Xanthobacter dioxanivorans: one gene and its partner. The protein of the gene in region 1 interacts with the protein of each later gene in a pairwise test. Links are inferred from orthologs where the notes say so. Each region holds a gene or a part of one and is shown in the gene's direction. Other genes may lie near its edges.

Region 1 (7,384 bases):
TGAAGTTCTGCATCTCCTTGATGTCGGCGCCGGCGGCGAACGCCTTCTCGGATCCGGTCAGCACCAGGCAGCCGATGGAGCGGTCCTGCTCGAGCTCGTCGAGGGCGGCGCCGAGGTCAGCGATGAGCTGCCGGTTCAGGGCGTTGAGCGCCTGGGGGCGGTTCAGCCGAATGAGGCCCACGCGCTCGAGCCGCTCCACCAGGATCGTTTCGTATGCCATCCCAATCCTCCTCTTTGCCCGGCGTGACACCGGGGATATTTCCGCCGGTGCTCTAGCGCGTTTCAGGGCCGGAAGCGAAGAGGGAAGGCCGCACAGCCGGCGTGCGGCCGTGCCCTACCTCTGGCAGACGGGACAGAAGAAGGTGGAGCGTCCGCTCTGCGTGATGCGCTGGACCACGCCCTTGCAGCGCAGGGTCTGGCAGGGCTGGCCCTCGCGGCCGTAGACGCGGAAGGTGTGCTGGAAGTAGCCGAGCTCGCCGTTCACCTGCCGGTGGTCGCGCAGGGAGGAGCCACCGGCCTGGATCGCCTCGCGCAGCACGTCGCGGATGGCCACCACCAGCCGCTCCGCCCGCTGGGTCGGCAGGCCCTCGTGCGTGGCGATGGTGTTGGCGAGGCGGCGGGGCGAGAGGCGGGCGCGGTAGAGCGCCTCGCACACATAGATGTTGCCCAGCCCGGCCACGAGCTTCTGGTCGAGGAGCGCGGACTTGAGGGGTGTGTGGCGGCGGGCGCAGGCGCGGGCCAGATATTCGGCGTTGAATCCGTTGCCGAGCGGCTCCGGCCCGAGGCTGGCCAGGAGCGGATGCGAATCGAGCCGGTCGTAGGGCACGATGAGGATGGCGCCGAAGCGGCGCGGATCGTTGAAGGTCACGGTGGCACCGCCGGCGAGGTGCAGCACCACGTGGTCGTGCGGCCCGCTTTGCCCGCGCGGATGGTGGAACAGGCCCGGCCGGCCCTTCACCCTGGCGCCTTCGACGCGGATGGAGCCGGACATGCCGAGGTGCAGGATCATCACCTCGCCGCCGCTCAGGTCGGCGAGCAGATACTTGGCGCGCCGGCCCACCGCCTCGATGCGGCGACCGGCGAGCCGCTCCGAGAAGTTTTCCGGCAGGGGCCAGCGCAGGTCCGGCCGGCGGGCCTCGGCGCTCTCGATCACGGCGCCTTGCAGGACGGGCAGGAGACCGCGGCGGACGGTCTCCACCTCGGGCAATTCGGGCATTTCTTCCTTAACACGGGTGGGCGGGCCGCAACCGGCGCGCGAGTCGTCTCAGCCTTGTAGGATCGGGCCGGCGCGGCGCGCATGCAAGACGAAAGGCGCATTTGTCCCCTCAATCGGCGGGGCGCGGCTCGGAGCCGGGCCGGTCCGGCGGGGTGTCGAAGTCCAGCGCCTCCAGCCGCAGGCCGCGCCGGGCGATCTTGTCCGACGAGATGAGCACCCGGCCCACGTCGTCGCTCACCTGGGAAAAATGCTTGGACAGGTCGCCGACGCGCTCGCGCAGGCGGGTGACGTCGTCCACCAGGGCGGCCACCTCGGCGCGCACCCGGTCGGCCTGCTCGCGCATGCGGGCATCCTTGGCGATGGCCTGCACCACCTGCACCGCCAGCATGAGCAGGGCCGGGGATACCAGCACCACCCGCAGCCGGTAGGCCTCCTGCACCACCGCGTCGAACCGCTCGGCGATCTCGGCATAGACGGATTCGGAGGGCACGAAGATGAGCGCCACGTCCTGGGTCTCCCCCGGCAGCAGGTAGCGCTCGGCCACGTCGTAGACGTGCTTCAGCAGGTCGGTCCGCATCCTCTGGCCCGCGGCCTTGCGAGCCTCGGCGGTGGGCGCCTCGCGGAAGGCGGTGACGGCCTCCAGCGGAAACTTGGAATCGATGAGCAGCGGGCGCGGGTCGCCGGGCAGGAAGATGGCGCAGTCCGGCCGTCGCCCGTTGGAGAGGGTGTGCTGGAAGGCGAAGCTGCCGCGCGGCAGGCCGTCCGCCACGATGGCCTCCATGCGGGCCTGGCCGAAGGCGCCGCGGGCCTGCTTGTTGGCCAGGGTCTCGCGCAGCGCGATCACCTGCGAAGACAGGTCGCCGAGGCTCTTTTCCGCCGCCTCCATCACCACCAGGCGCTCGGCGAGGCGGGTGAGGCTTTCGTGGGTGGCGCGGGCGGCGGTGGTCAGGGTCTCGCCGAGCCGGTGGGAGGTGGCGTCGAGGCGCTCGGACACCGCGCGGGCGAGCTCGCTCTGGCGCTGGGCCAGGAGCTCGGTCATGCCCTGCACCCGCCCGGACATCTCCGACTGGGCGCGCACCAGCTCCCGCAGGCGCCGGTCGAGCTCCTCGGCCCTGAGGGCTTCGGCCGCTGCCGTTTCGCTGCGCGCCCGGGACCGGCGCAGAACCGCAGCGAGGCCGAGGAAGAGGCAAAAGGCCAGTCCCCCCGCCGCGACGGCTGCCGCTTCGGCCAAGGTGACGGCGTGACCCGCCAGGCTGAAGAGCACCACCGGCATGGCTTCTTCTATCGTGATTCTTGGCTTGAACAAACAGCGAACATGTTGACCGGACGCTCAGCTTCGCTTATCTCGCAGAAATGGCGACGCGACCCATCCTCATCCTCCCCGAACCCAAGCTGCGGGCGCATTCCGCGCCGGTCGAGACCATCGACGGAGAGATCCGCAAGCTGGTGGCGGACATGTTCGACACCATGTACGACGCGCCCGGCATCGGGCTGGCGGCGATCCAGGTGGGCGTCGACAAGCGGGTGGTCACCATCGACGTGGCGCGCGACGGCGCGGACAAGAAGCCGGTGGCGCTGATCAATCCCGAGATCATCGCCGCGTCCGAGGAGACCTCCATCTACAGCGAGGGCTGCCTCTCCATCCCCGAATATTACGAGGAGGTGGAGCGCCCGGCGCGCGTTGCGGTGCGGTTCCTGGACCTGGAGGGCAAGGTGCGGGAGGTGGAGGCGGACGGGCTCTTCGCCACCTGCGTCCAGCATGAGATCGACCACCTGAACGGTGTCCTCTTCATCGACCACATCTCCAAGCTGAAGCGGGACCGGGTGATCAAGAAGTTCACCAAGCAGGCGAAGCACAAGGCCGAGGCCTGAGGGCCGAAACCGGCTCCTTCAACCGGATATCCGAATGCGCATCGTCTTCATGGGGACGCCGGACTTCGCCGTTCCGACCCTGTCCGAGATCGTCGGGCGCGGGCATGACGTGGCGGCGGTCTATACGCGCGCCCCGGCGCCGGCCGGTCGGCGCGGGCTCGACCTCACCCCCTCGCCCGTCCACCAGGTGGCCGAGCGCTTCGGCCTCAAGGTTCTGACCCCCAGGAGCCTGCGCGGCGAGGAGGCGGCGGCGGAGTTTCGCGGCCACGGCGCCGACGTGGCGGTGGTGGTGGCCTACGGCCTCATCCTGCCGCCGGCGATCCTTCAGGTCCCGGCCCTCGGCTGCCTCAACCTGCACGGCTCGCTGCTGCCGCGCTGGCGCGGCGCCGCGCCCATCCAGCGCGCCATCATGGCCGGCGACCGCGAGACGGGTGTCGCGGTGATGCAGATGGAGGCCGGCCTCGACACGGGCCCGGTGGGCCTGGTGGAGCGCATCCCCATCGGGCCGGACATGACGGCGGGCGACCTGCACGACCGCATGATGGTGCTCGGCGCCGACCTCATGGCGCGGGCGCTGGCGGCGCTGGAGCGCGGCGGCCTCGGCTTCACGCCGCAGCCGGAGGAGGGGGTCGTCTACGCGGCCAAGATCGAGAAGGGCGAGACCCGCATCGACTGGTCGCAGCCCGCCTCGGCGGTGCACGACCGCATCCGCGGCCTGTCGCCCTTCCCCGGGGCATGGTTCCCGCTGGGGCCGGACGAGGCGCGGGTCAAGGTGCTGCGCTCCACCCGCGCCGAGGGCACCGGGGCGCCGGGCGAGGCGCTGGACGACCGCCTCACCATCGCCTGCGGCAGCGGCGCCGTCCGGCTTCTGGAATTGCAGAAGGCCGGCAAGCAGCCCATGGGGGCGGATGCCTTCCTCCGGGGCAACAGCGTGCCGTCCGGCACGCGGCTTCCTTGACGGGAGGCGCGTCGCGCGCCCTGTTGCCTCCCATGCCTCGCTACAAGCTCACCATCGAATATGACGGCACGCCCTTCGCCGGGTGGCAGACGCAGGCCGACCAGGACACCGTGCAGGGCGTGCTGGCCGCGGCATTCCGCCGCTTCTGCGGCGAGGACGTGCACGTCGCCGGCGCTGGGCGCACGGATGCGGGGGTACATGCCACCGGGCAGGTGGCCCATGTGGATCTCTCCCGGTCCTGGCGCTCCGACACCGTGCGCGACGCCATGACCGCCCAGCTGCGCCCCCATCCGGTCGCCGTGCTGGCGGCGGAGGAGGTGCCAGCCAGCTTCGACGCCCGCTTCTCCGCTACCCGGCGGCACTATCTCTATCGCATCGTCAATCGCCGGCCGGACCTCGCTCTCGACCGCGACCGGGCCTGGCGCATCCCGCAGGCGCTTGATGCGCAGGCCATGCATGTCGCGGCCCAGCGCCTGCTGGGGCGGCACGATTTCTCCACCTTCCGGGCGGCGGAATGCCAGGCGGCATCGCCGGTGAAGACCCTGGACCAGCTCGACGTCTCCCGCGACGGCGATCAGATCCGCATCGTCACCTCCGCCCGCTCGTTCCTGCACCATCAGGTGCGTTCCATGGTGGGCTCGCTGATGCGGGTGGGGGAGGGGCGCTGGAGCGCCGACGACCTGGAGGCGGCGCTGAAGGCCGCCGACCGTTCCCGCTGCGGTCCCATGGCGCCGGCCGCGGGGCTGTACCTTGCCGCCGTCAGCTACTGACCGAGGCGCGGCATCCGGGCGCCGTTTCGAAAGATCGTCCAGGTCCGGCCGGGAACACGCCGACCGCGCCGGACGCGCGGAATCAATGAATTGTAATCACATATGAAATCGGACGCGGGAACGCTCGGCCTCCGGCGGCATTCTCCCCTTGAGAGCTTCCGGCGCGTGCGAGCAAGGGTTGTCAGGTGATGTTCGGTTTCGATTTCCACGGCCAGAAGGCCAGTCAGCAGCGTATCTCCCCGGCCACGGCCCATGTGGTGGCGCGCGTGGTGCCGGCGGCGCCGTGTGGCTGGCTGTTCTTCGATGGCGGTGAGACGACCATGGAGACCGAGGACGGCGTCGCGCTCATCCTGCCGGGAGGGGCGTTCTTTCCCCACGAGGCGCGGCGCTTCGCCAGCGAGGCGGTGGCGCGGGCGGAGGCGGAGCGGCTGAACGATGCCAGCCCCTGCGCCGACCGGCCATGGCAGGCCAAGCCGGCATCCGGATTCCAGATGCCGCGCCGCACCGAGGACATCCTGCAGCAGCTGCGCGTACTCGGCCATTAGGAGCGATCGACATTCAGTTGCGGCGTATTTCTTCGGCCACCGTCATGGCCGGGGCAAGCCCGGCCATGACGGTGGTGAGGGGAGGGCGCCGGTCGATCTGAATGTCGATCCGCCCTGGGGCGCCCGCCCGGGGCTGATCCCCGGGCGGATCGCTTTCGCGTGCGTCAGACGCCGGCCTGGGACACGAACTTCGGGTTGAGATAGGCCTGGATCGCCTCGGATCCGCCCTCGGAGCCGTAGCCCGAATCCCTCACGCCGCCGAACGGAACCTCCGGCAGGGCCAGGCCCAGGTGGTTGATGGTCATCATGCCCGCCTGGATTTCCGACGCCACCGCGTTCGCCGTCTTGGCCGAGCGCGTATAGGCGTAGGAGGCGAGGCCGTAGGGCAGGCGGTTCGCTTCGGTGATGGCCTCGTCGAAGTCGGAGAAGGGCAGCATCATGGCCAGCGGGCCGAACGGCTCCTCGTTCATCATCCGCATCTCGCGGGTGACGCCGGTGACCACGGTGGGCTCGAAGAAATAGCCCTTGTTACCGATGCGGGCGCCGCCGGTCGCCACGTCCGCTCCTTTCTGCCGGGCGTCGGCGATGAGCGCCTCCATGGCCGGGATGCGGCGCTCGTTGGCGAGCGGGCCCATGGTGGTGCCCTGGTCGAGGCCGTTGCCCACCTTCACCGCCTTGGCGACGGTGACGAAGGCGTCGACGAACTCCTCATACACCTTCTCCTGCACCAGATAGCGCGTGGGCGAGACGCACACCTGGCCGGCGTTGCGGAACTTGGCGGTCGCGATCTGCCGGGCCGCCGCCGTCACGTCGGCATCGTCGAAGACGATCACCGGCGAGTGGCCGCCGAGCTCCATGGTGACGCGCTTCATGTGCGCGCCGGCCAGCGCCGCCAGCTGCTTGCCCACCGGGGTGGAGCCGGTGAAGGTGATCTTGCGGATGACCGGGTGGGCGATGAGATATGCGCTGATCTCCGCCGGAACGCCGTAGACGAGGGCGATGACGCCCTTGGGCACGCCGGCATCCACGAAGGCGCGGATCAGCTCGGCCGGGGAGGCGGGGGTTTCCTCCGGCGCCTTGACGATGATGGAGCAGCCCGCCGCCAGCGCGGCGGAGAGCTTGCGCACCACCTGGTTGATGGGGAAGTTCCAGGGGGTGAACGCCGCCACCGGTCCCACCGGCTCCTGCACCACCAGCTGGTACACGCCCTGCGCGCGGGCGGGGATTACCCGGCCATAGGCGCGGCGCGCTTCCTCGGCGAACCAGTCGATGACGTCGGCCGCCGCCAGCGTCTCCATGCGCGCCTCGGCGAGCGGCTTGCCCTGCTCCAGCGTCATCAGGCGGGCGATGGAATCGGCGCGTTCGCGCAGGAGGTCGGCGGCCTTGCGCATGAGCTTGGAGCGGTCGAAGGCGGAGACCTTGCGCCACACCTCGAAGCCGCGCTGGGAGGCGGCGAGCGCTTCGTCCAGGTCAGCGACGCAGGCATGGGCGACGGAGCCGATCTCCTCCTCGGTGGCCGGGTTGAGGACCGGAATGCGGCGCCCGCCCTCGGCGTCGCGCCAGACGCCGTCGATGTGAAGCTGGACGTTGGGATACATGATGTCTCCTTGGGCAGGGCTGGCAGGGCAACGATGGCAAAGCCGGCCGGCGCGGATGTCGCCGCGGGGGACGCAGCGGCCTTGCGTCAGGGGCCCCTCGCCGTGGCGGGAGGGGTGGGGCTGAAGCGGGTAAAATCCGTCCGTGGCTCTGCGGTGGGTGGCTCTCAGGTGGGTGGCTCTGAGGTGGGTGGCTCTGAGGTGGGGAGCGACCGCGCCGGGGCCGGCGGGCGCGACGCGCGCATTCTAGAGCGCGATCCGATCGGAGGGAACCAGAAACTGTTCCATCCGATCGGGGATGCGCCATTCAAGCTCTTGAAAAGAAGCAAGGTTACCGCTCACATAGAATCGCCCCGCGCGTTTCGATGTGAGCGGGTCCGGCTCTGGCGCTCCGCGTGGCTTTTGAGAACCTGCGCGCCCCCGACGGC
Region 2 (7,395 bases), 460 kb from region 1 along the record:
TCGTGTCGACGGGTGAGAAGCGCTTGCCGATCAAACAATAAAAACCGAAATCGTGACGGAAAGAAGCGCGCGTCCGCCGGACCCAGCGGATCCTGCCTCGAGGGGAATTGCGGCCACCATGATCAAGTCCGAGCTCGTGCAGAAGATCGCCGAGGCCAACCCGCACCTCTACCAGAGGGACGTGGAGAACATCGTCAACGCCATCCTGGAACAGGTCGCCTCCGCTCTGGAGCGCGGCGACCGGGTGGAGCTGCGCGGCTTCGGCGCGTTCTCGGTGAAGAAGCGCGACGCCCGCGTCGGTCGCAACCCGCGCACCGGCAAGCAAGTGGACGTGAGCGAGAAGACCGTGCCCTATTTCAAGACCGGCAAGGAGATGCGCGAGCGTCTCAACACCGGAAAGTAGCACCGTGGGCCGCCTCGCCTCCATCCTGATCGGGCTGCCGCTCTCCATCCTCGCCGTGGCGCTCGCGGTGGCGAACCGCAAGGCGGTGACCCTCTCGCTCGACCCCTTCTCGCCCGACGCGCCGGCGCTGGCGGTGACGCTGCCCTTGTTCGCGGTGGTGTTCGGCGCGCTCATCCTCGGCGTGGTGGCCGGCGGCACGGTGACCTGGCTGCGGCAGGGCCGCTTCCGCCGCGAGGCGCGCCGGGCCCGCCGCATCCTCGACCGCACGCCCCCCGGAAACGCGCCCGAGCGGGCATCCTCCGGCGCCCTCGGCCTGCCCGCCCCCCGCGCCTGACTCCCCGGCTCCGCGCAGCGGCCCGGCATCATCGCCCCACCGGAGGCCGCGCCATCCGGCCCGCCATCGCGCGGCGCTTCAGTGTCCCGGACGGCGCGCCGGCTGGCCCTCCTCGCGGGTCCGCTCGGCCCGCTCGATCAGGTATTTCGCCACCAGCGTGAACAGGGCGACCCCGGCGAGCACGGTGGCGGCGGCGAAGGCCGCAAGCACGTGGCTGTCCTGGTAGAGCAGCTCGATCTGCAGCGGCAGGGTCGAGGTCTGGCCGCGGATGTTGCCCGAGACCACGGAGACGGCGCCGAACTCGCCCATCACCCGCGCATTGCACAGGGCCGCGCCGTAGAGCAGCGCGAAGCGCACGTTGGGCAGGGTGACGAGACGCAGCACGTCGAAGCCCGTGGCCCCGAGGCTCACCGCCGCCTCCTCCTCGTCTCGCCCCTGCGCCATCATCAGCGGCACCAGCTCGCGCACCACGAACGGCGCGGTGACGAACAGGCTGGCCAGGATGATGCCGGGCAGCGCAAACACGATCTTGATGTCGTGGGCCTGGAGAAACGGCCCGAACAGCCCCTGCCCGCCGAAGACGAAGAGATAGGCCACGCCGGCCACGATGGGGGAGATGGAGAAGGGCAGCTCCACCACCGCCAGCAGCAGGTTGCGGCCGGGAAAGGTGAACTTGGTGACCGCCCAGGCGGCGGCGATGCCGAAGGCGACGTTCACCGGCACGCAGACCAGGGCCGTGACCAGCGTCAGGCCGATGGCGTGGAGCGTATCCGGCCGCGCCAGCGCCGCCCCATAGGCGCCGAACCCGCGGGCGAAGGCCTCGGCGAAGATGACGGCGAGGGGGGCGATCAGCGCGACGGCGGTGGTGATGAGCACGAGGCCGAGGATCACCGTCCGGGTGAGCCGCCCGTCGCCCACGCGCGGCCGGCGGCGATTGACCGGGGTCGCCATGCTCAGCCCTCCCCGAGGGCGCTGCGCTGGTGCCAGGCCTGCACCAGGTTGACCACCAGCAGCATCAGGAAGGCGAGGGCGAGCATGGTGACGGCGATGGCCGCCGCGGCCGCATAATCATATTCATCGAGGCGGATGAAGGTGAGCAGCGCCACGATCTCGGTGCGGAACGGCTGGTTGCCGGCGATGAACACCACCGCGCCGAACTCCCCCAGCGACCGGGCGAAGGCCAGCGAGGTGCCGGCCAGGAAGGCGGGGAAGAGCGTCGGGAAGATCACCCGCCGGAAGATGGTGAGGTCGCGGGCGCCCAGCGTTGCCGCCGCCTCCTCCAGTTCCGGCTCCATGTCCTCCAGCACCGGCTGCACCGTGCGCACCACGAAGGGAATGGAGGTGAAGGCCATGGCGCAGACGATGCCCGCCGGCGCGTAGGCCACCTGGATGCCCCATTGCGCCAGGGGCGCGCCGAACCAGCCGTTCTTCGCGAACAGGGTGGCGAGGGCGAGGCCCGCCACCGCGGTGGGCAGCGCGAACGGCACGTCCACCATGGCATCCAGCAGGCGCTTGCCGGGAAAGTCGTAGCGCACCAGCACCCAGGCGAGGCCCAGGCCGTAGACGGCGTTGAACAGGGCGGCAATGGCGGCGGTGGTCAGCGTCACCTGGAACGAGGCGAGCGTGCGCGGCGAGGTGATGATGGCGATGTAGCGGGCGAAGCCCACATCCGCCGCCTTCAGCATGAGGGCGGCGATGGGCAGCAGCACGATGAAAGCGAGATAAAGCAGCGTGATGCCCAATGCGAGGCGGAAGCCGGGGATGACGCTGCGCCGGGCGAGGCCGGCGGCCGGTGCGGCAAGGGAAAGGCGGGGCATGGGCGCAGCCGTATGGGATCAGGATGCGGCACCGCCGCGAACGGACGGGCCCTTATGCCGTGCGCGCGGGCTATTGTCATGCCCCCTGCGGAAACAGCGATGAACCACTTGGTAAAAATGTGATTAGAAGGCGCAAAAAAGGGCCGCGCCTGCGGCCCCTCCCCGATCGTCCCTCCTCGGACGTTCTTCCTTGGACGTCCTTCCTCGGACGTCCTTGGCGCCGGGTCAGTAGCCCGGCAGCTCGAACGGCCCCGGCAGCGGCTGGCGGATGCCGGTGATCGGCCCCGGACCGGCGGCGCCGCCCTGGCCGTAGCCCGGATAGAACCAGCCCGGCGGCAGGGCATAGTCGAGATAGGACTTGGACCCCGGCTTCACCACCGTGCCGGCATCGAGGTACGAGCGCTTGCTGACGTCGATGCGCGTGCGCTTCTTGGTGACCTGCTGCGCCTGCGCGGAGTCGGCGGCCACCAGGGAAGCCACGCCCGACAGCGCCACCGCGGACGTCACCGCGAGCGCCAGCCGAACCGCAGCGGCGAAGGTGATGTACGGCGCGACACGCATGGCAACCTCCAAAAACGGCATAGCCGCCGCCCTAGCCTGACTTAGGACACTCCCGCCCCCCGTGCAAGGAAACGAGGACGGGCAAGGACCTGTTCCCGCTTTCTCGGCGCCGGCGCGTTGCGCTGGCGCAACAGTTCGCCCGAACGCTCGCGAATCAGCGATTTGCAAGGATGGGGCATTCGGCCTAAAAGCACCGTTTCCGGCCGCATGGGCCGGCAGATCCCGAGGAACAGCATGGGTTACAAGGTCGCCGTCGTCGGCGCCACGGGCAACGTGGGCCGGGAGATTCTCGCGATCCTCGACGAGCGGGGCTTCCCCGCCGACGAGGTGGTGGCGCTCGCCTCGCGCAAGTCGCAGGGCGTGGAAGTCTCGTACGGCGACAAAACCCTGAAGGTGAAGGCGCTCGACACCTACGACTTCTCCGACACCGACATCTGCCTGATGTCGGCGGGCGGAGCCGTGTCGAAGGAGTGGTCGCCGAAGATCGGCGCCGCCGGCTGCGTGGTGATCGACAATTCGTCCCAGTGGCGGATGGATCCCGACGTGCCGCTGATCGTGCCCGAGGTGAATGCGGACGCCATCGTCGGCTTCACCAAGAAGAACATCATCGCCAACCCCAACTGCTCCACCGCGCAGCTGGTGGTGGCGTTGAAGCCGCTGCACGACGCGGCGACGATCAAGCGCGTGGTGGTCTCCACCTACCAGTCCGTCTCCGGTGCCGGCAAGGAGGGCATGGACGAGCTGTTCTCCCAGACCCGGGCCATCTTCGTGTCCGATCCGGTGGAGCCGAAGAAGTTTCCCAAGCGCATCGCCTTCAACCTCATTCCCCAAATCGACGTCTTCCTCGACGACGGCTCGACCAAGGAAGAGTGGAAGATGGTGGTCGAGACCAAGAAGATCCTCGACCCGAAGATCAAGCTCACGGCCACCTGCGTGCGCGTGCCGGTGTTCATCTCCCATTCGGAGGCGGTGAACGTGGAGTTCGAACGGGAGCTCTCGGCCGAGGACGCGCGCAAGATCCTGCGCGAGGCGCCGGGCATCCTCGTCATCGATACCCGCGAGCCGGGCGGCTACGCCACGCCGCATGAGGCCGCCGGCGAGGACGCCACCTACATCTCGCGCCTGCGCGACGACCCGACGGTGGAGAACGCCATCAACTTCTGGTGCGTCTCCGACAACCTGCGCAAGGGCGCGGCGCTGAACGCGGTGCAGATCGCCGAGGTGCTGGTGAACCGCAAGCTCATCACCGCCCGCAGCAAGGCCGCCTGAGCCGGCCCGCACGCACCCTGACAGCCTGGAAACGGCCCTCCCGCGAGGGCCGTTTTCGTTTGCGCCTCAACCCGGCGGCACGGCCGTGCCCCGGCTCTTGCGGGCGCTCACCCGCTGGGCGACGGCCACCACCAGCACCACCCCCAGGGCGAAGAACAGGGTCTCGGCGTCGGGCGTCTCGCCATTGATGGGCCAGGCGAGGCCCACGGTCACGAAGGTCTGCAGCAGCTGCATCTGCCCGACCCGGGCGACGCCGCCCATGGCCATGCCCGCATTCCAGAAGAAGAAGCCGATGAACTGGCTGAACAGCCCGAGATAGAGCACCGACACGAGGGCCGCGGTCGATACCGCCTTCCCCCACGGATAGGTGGCAAGGGCGACCGGCAGCGTCACCGGCAGAGCGAGGATCAGCATGAAGGCGATGACCTCCCAGCCGGCCATCTGCCGCAGCAGCCGTCCGCTGACCCCGTAGCCCACCGCGGCGGCGACGACACCGGCGAACAGCATCATGTCGCCCGCGCGCACGCCGCCGTCGCCGCCATTGCGCAGGGCGAAGGCGGCGACGAGGGCCGCCCCGGTGGCACTGGCCACGAACAGGGGCGCGCCGGGACGCTCGCCGGCGAACAGCACCGCGGCAAGGGCCGTGAGCAAGGGCAGCAGGCCGACCACGACGCCGCCATGGGCGGCGGGCACCGTCTGCATCGCCAGGCCGATAAGAAGCGGGAAGACGATCACCAGGCAGGAGCTGCCGATGGCGAGGTCCCTGAACGTGCCGCGCGCGGCGAACGGCCACGGCCGGCCCGACGCCAGCACCAGGGCCAGGGCGGCGACGCCGGCCACCGCGGCACGGCCGAAGGTGATGGCCCAGGGGTCGAGGTCGGCAAGGGCGAAGCGCGTCACCGGCAGAGTGGCGCCGAACATGAGGACGCCGACGAAGCCGAGGACGAGCCCGAGGGAAGCGCGGCGGTCCATGGAAGCCTTTCGGGAGGTTCGGCCCGAGAATCCGGCCGCGCCGGGGGCGGCGCGGCATGGGGCCGGATCCGGCCGGGTGCAGCTGTAGGCAATCGGCAACCTGCGGAACAATGAAATCGGCTGATAAATAGGCAAAGGATCTTGATGGATCGTTCCCTCCGGCGAAAAGGCCGTGGACGGGACGGCGCCGGCGGCTATGGTGCGCCCCCGAGGGCCCGGCGGGCGACGCCGACCCGGGCCACGCCGATCTCCGGCGCGACGAAGGTGACACGCCATGATCCAATCCCAGCGTCCCGGCCACCAGGTGGACCCGAAGCTGCTCGAAATCCTGGTCTGCCCGCTGACCAAGGGGCCCCTGGAGTACGACCGCGAGCACCAGGAGCTGATCTCCCGCGCCGCCCGCCTCGCCTATCCCATCCGCGACGGCATCCCGATCATGCTCGCCGACGAGGCCCGCAAGCTCGATGAAAGCGAGCTCGCGCGCTGAGGCGCCGCGGCGCGCGGGTGGCCGGGACGAGCCCGGGCACGACCGCGGCCGAAGAAAAACGCGGACACTGAAGGTCGATCGGCCCTAGAGCGCCTCGCCGCGGAGCAGCTTGGGCACCGCGCCGGTGAGGCCCGCCGCGTCGCGGATGAACAGGCCCTTGAGGCGCGGCAGGCGGTCCACCAGGCCGAGCCCCACGTCGCGCACCGCCCGGAGCGCGTCGGAGTGGTTGGAAAACAGGCGGTTGAGCCCGTCCGTCGCCACGCCCATGGCCAGGGTGTCGAACCGCCGCCAGCGCTGGTAGCGCTCCAGCACCGAGGGGGCGGCGAAATCGAGCCCGACCCGCGCCGCGTCGGTCACCGCCTCGGCCAGCGCCGCCACGTCGCGCAGGCCCATGTTGAGGCCCTGCCCGGCGATGGGGTGGATCAGGTGGGCCGCGTCGCCCACCAGGGCGAGGCGCTCGCCGATGAAGGTGCGGGCCATGGCGAAGCCGAGGGGATAGGGGCGCGGCTTCGACACCGGCTTCACCCAGCCCAGCCGGTGGCCGAAGCGCTGCTCCAGCTCCTCCTGGAACAGGACCGGGGGCAGCGCCACCAGCCGCTCGGCATCCGCCGTGCGCTCGGTCCAGACGATGGAGCTGCGGTTGCCGGGCAAAGGCAGGGTGGCGAAGGGGCCGGCGGGCAGGAAGTGCTCCTCGGCGCGGCCCTCGTGCGGACGCTCGTGCTCCACCGTGAAGGTGATGCCGCTCTGGCCGTAGCCCCACGAGACGTTGGCGATGCCGGCCATGGCGCGGATGCGCGAGCGGGCCCCGTCGCAGGCGACGAGGAGCTGCGCGCGCAGCGGCGCGCCCGAGGCGCTCGAAAGGCTCACGCCGCTGCGGTCGGCGGCAAACGCATCCACCGCCTCGGCGCGCAGGTCGATGCCCGCCGCCCGCGCGCAATCGACGAGGGCATGCTGCAGGGCGGCGTTGGGCACCATGTAGGCGAAGGCCTCGCCCGGCTCCAGGGCACCGTCCTCCAGTCCGCCGTCGAAGGTGAGGAAGGTGGGCCGCGCCACGTCCTTGGTGCGGCTGTCGGTGACCACCATGGACCGGATCGGCTCCGCCTCCCGGCTGATCCGCTCCCAGGCGCCCAGGGTGGTCAGCAGCCGCCGCGCCCCGGCGGCGATGGCCGAGGCCCGCCCGTCTTCGATGGTCGGCTTCGCCAGGGCCGGATCGAACAGCACGATGTCCGCGTCCGGCCCGAGGCCCTGGCGCAGGGCGAGGGCGAGGCTGAGCCCGGCGAGGCCGCCGCCGACGATGGCGACATCCGCCCGCGCGGCCGCCGCCGTGGCGGCGGCGCCCGGTGCGAATTCCGGGTGGGGCGCATTCAGGGAGGCCATTGTTCTGCTCCTTGGACTTCTCCGGTGCCGCGGGCACCGTGGTCGTGTGGCGCCGGCCGGCGCGGCCTGTGCTCTTTTCCGCACCAGGCGGTGCGGTCCCGCGTCACCCTATACGGCAAGCGGCTGACGTTTTCGGGGTTGACGCGGACGGCGCCGGCATGGCGTCCTCGCTGTC

What was found.
Region 2: the proteins of def (region 1) and EZH22_RS08750 interact in binary tests that used the Escherichia coli proteins (3 or more experiments, as listed by UniProt). The link is inferred for Xanthobacter dioxanivorans from one-to-one orthologs.

What each region holds. Positions count from the first base shown.
Region 1 is NZ_CP063362.1:2,303,961-2,311,344, forward strand. The notes cover bases 1,511-4,328. They hold def (peptide deformylase), read left to right. Parts: upstream 1,511-2,569; coding sequence 2,570-3,088; downstream 3,089-4,328. Other genes in these bases: EZH22_RS10860 (DNA recombination protein RmuC), read right to left, coding at 1,511-2,489; fmt (methionyl-tRNA formyltransferase), read left to right, coding at 3,117-4,046; truA (tRNA pseudouridine(38-40) synthase TruA), read left to right, coding at 4,079-4,328. In the rest of the region: EZH22_RS10850 (enoyl-CoA hydratase), read right to left, coding at 1-220; mutM (bifunctional DNA-formamidopyrimidine glycosylase/DNA-(apurinic or apyrimidinic site) lyase), read right to left, coding at 335-1,216; more of EZH22_RS10860, read right to left, coding at 1,326-1,510; more of truA, read left to right, coding at 4,329-4,816; EZH22_RS10880 (hypothetical protein), read left to right, coding at 5,005-5,361; EZH22_RS10885 (NAD-dependent succinate-semialdehyde dehydrogenase), read right to left, coding at 5,526-6,959. UniProt on the Escherichia coli protein: Removes the formyl group from the N-terminal Met of newly synthesized proteins. Requires at least a dipeptide for an efficient rate of reaction. N-terminal L-methionine is a prerequisite for activity but the enzyme has broad specificity at other positions.
Region 2 is NZ_CP063362.1:1,846,239-1,853,633, reverse strand. The notes cover bases 2,538-5,366. They hold EZH22_RS08750 (aspartate-semialdehyde dehydrogenase), read left to right. Parts: upstream 2,538-3,349; coding sequence 3,350-4,384; downstream 4,385-5,366. Other genes in these bases: EZH22_RS08745 (DMT family transporter), read right to left, coding at 4,451-5,356; EZH22_RS08755 (hypothetical protein), read right to left, coding at 2,780-3,115; cysT (sulfate ABC transporter permease subunit CysT), read right to left, coding at 2,538-2,554. Also shown: signal peptide peptidase SppA, read left to right, coding at 1-16; ihfB (integration host factor subunit beta), read left to right, coding at 119-403; EZH22_RS08770 (lipopolysaccharide assembly protein LapA domain-containing protein), read left to right, coding at 408-737; sulfate ABC transporter permease subunit CysW, read right to left, coding at 816-1,688; more of cysT, read right to left, coding at 1,691-2,537; EZH22_RS08740 (Trm112 family protein), read left to right, coding at 5,631-5,843; EZH22_RS08735 (ubiquinone biosynthesis hydroxylase), read right to left, coding at 5,928-7,220.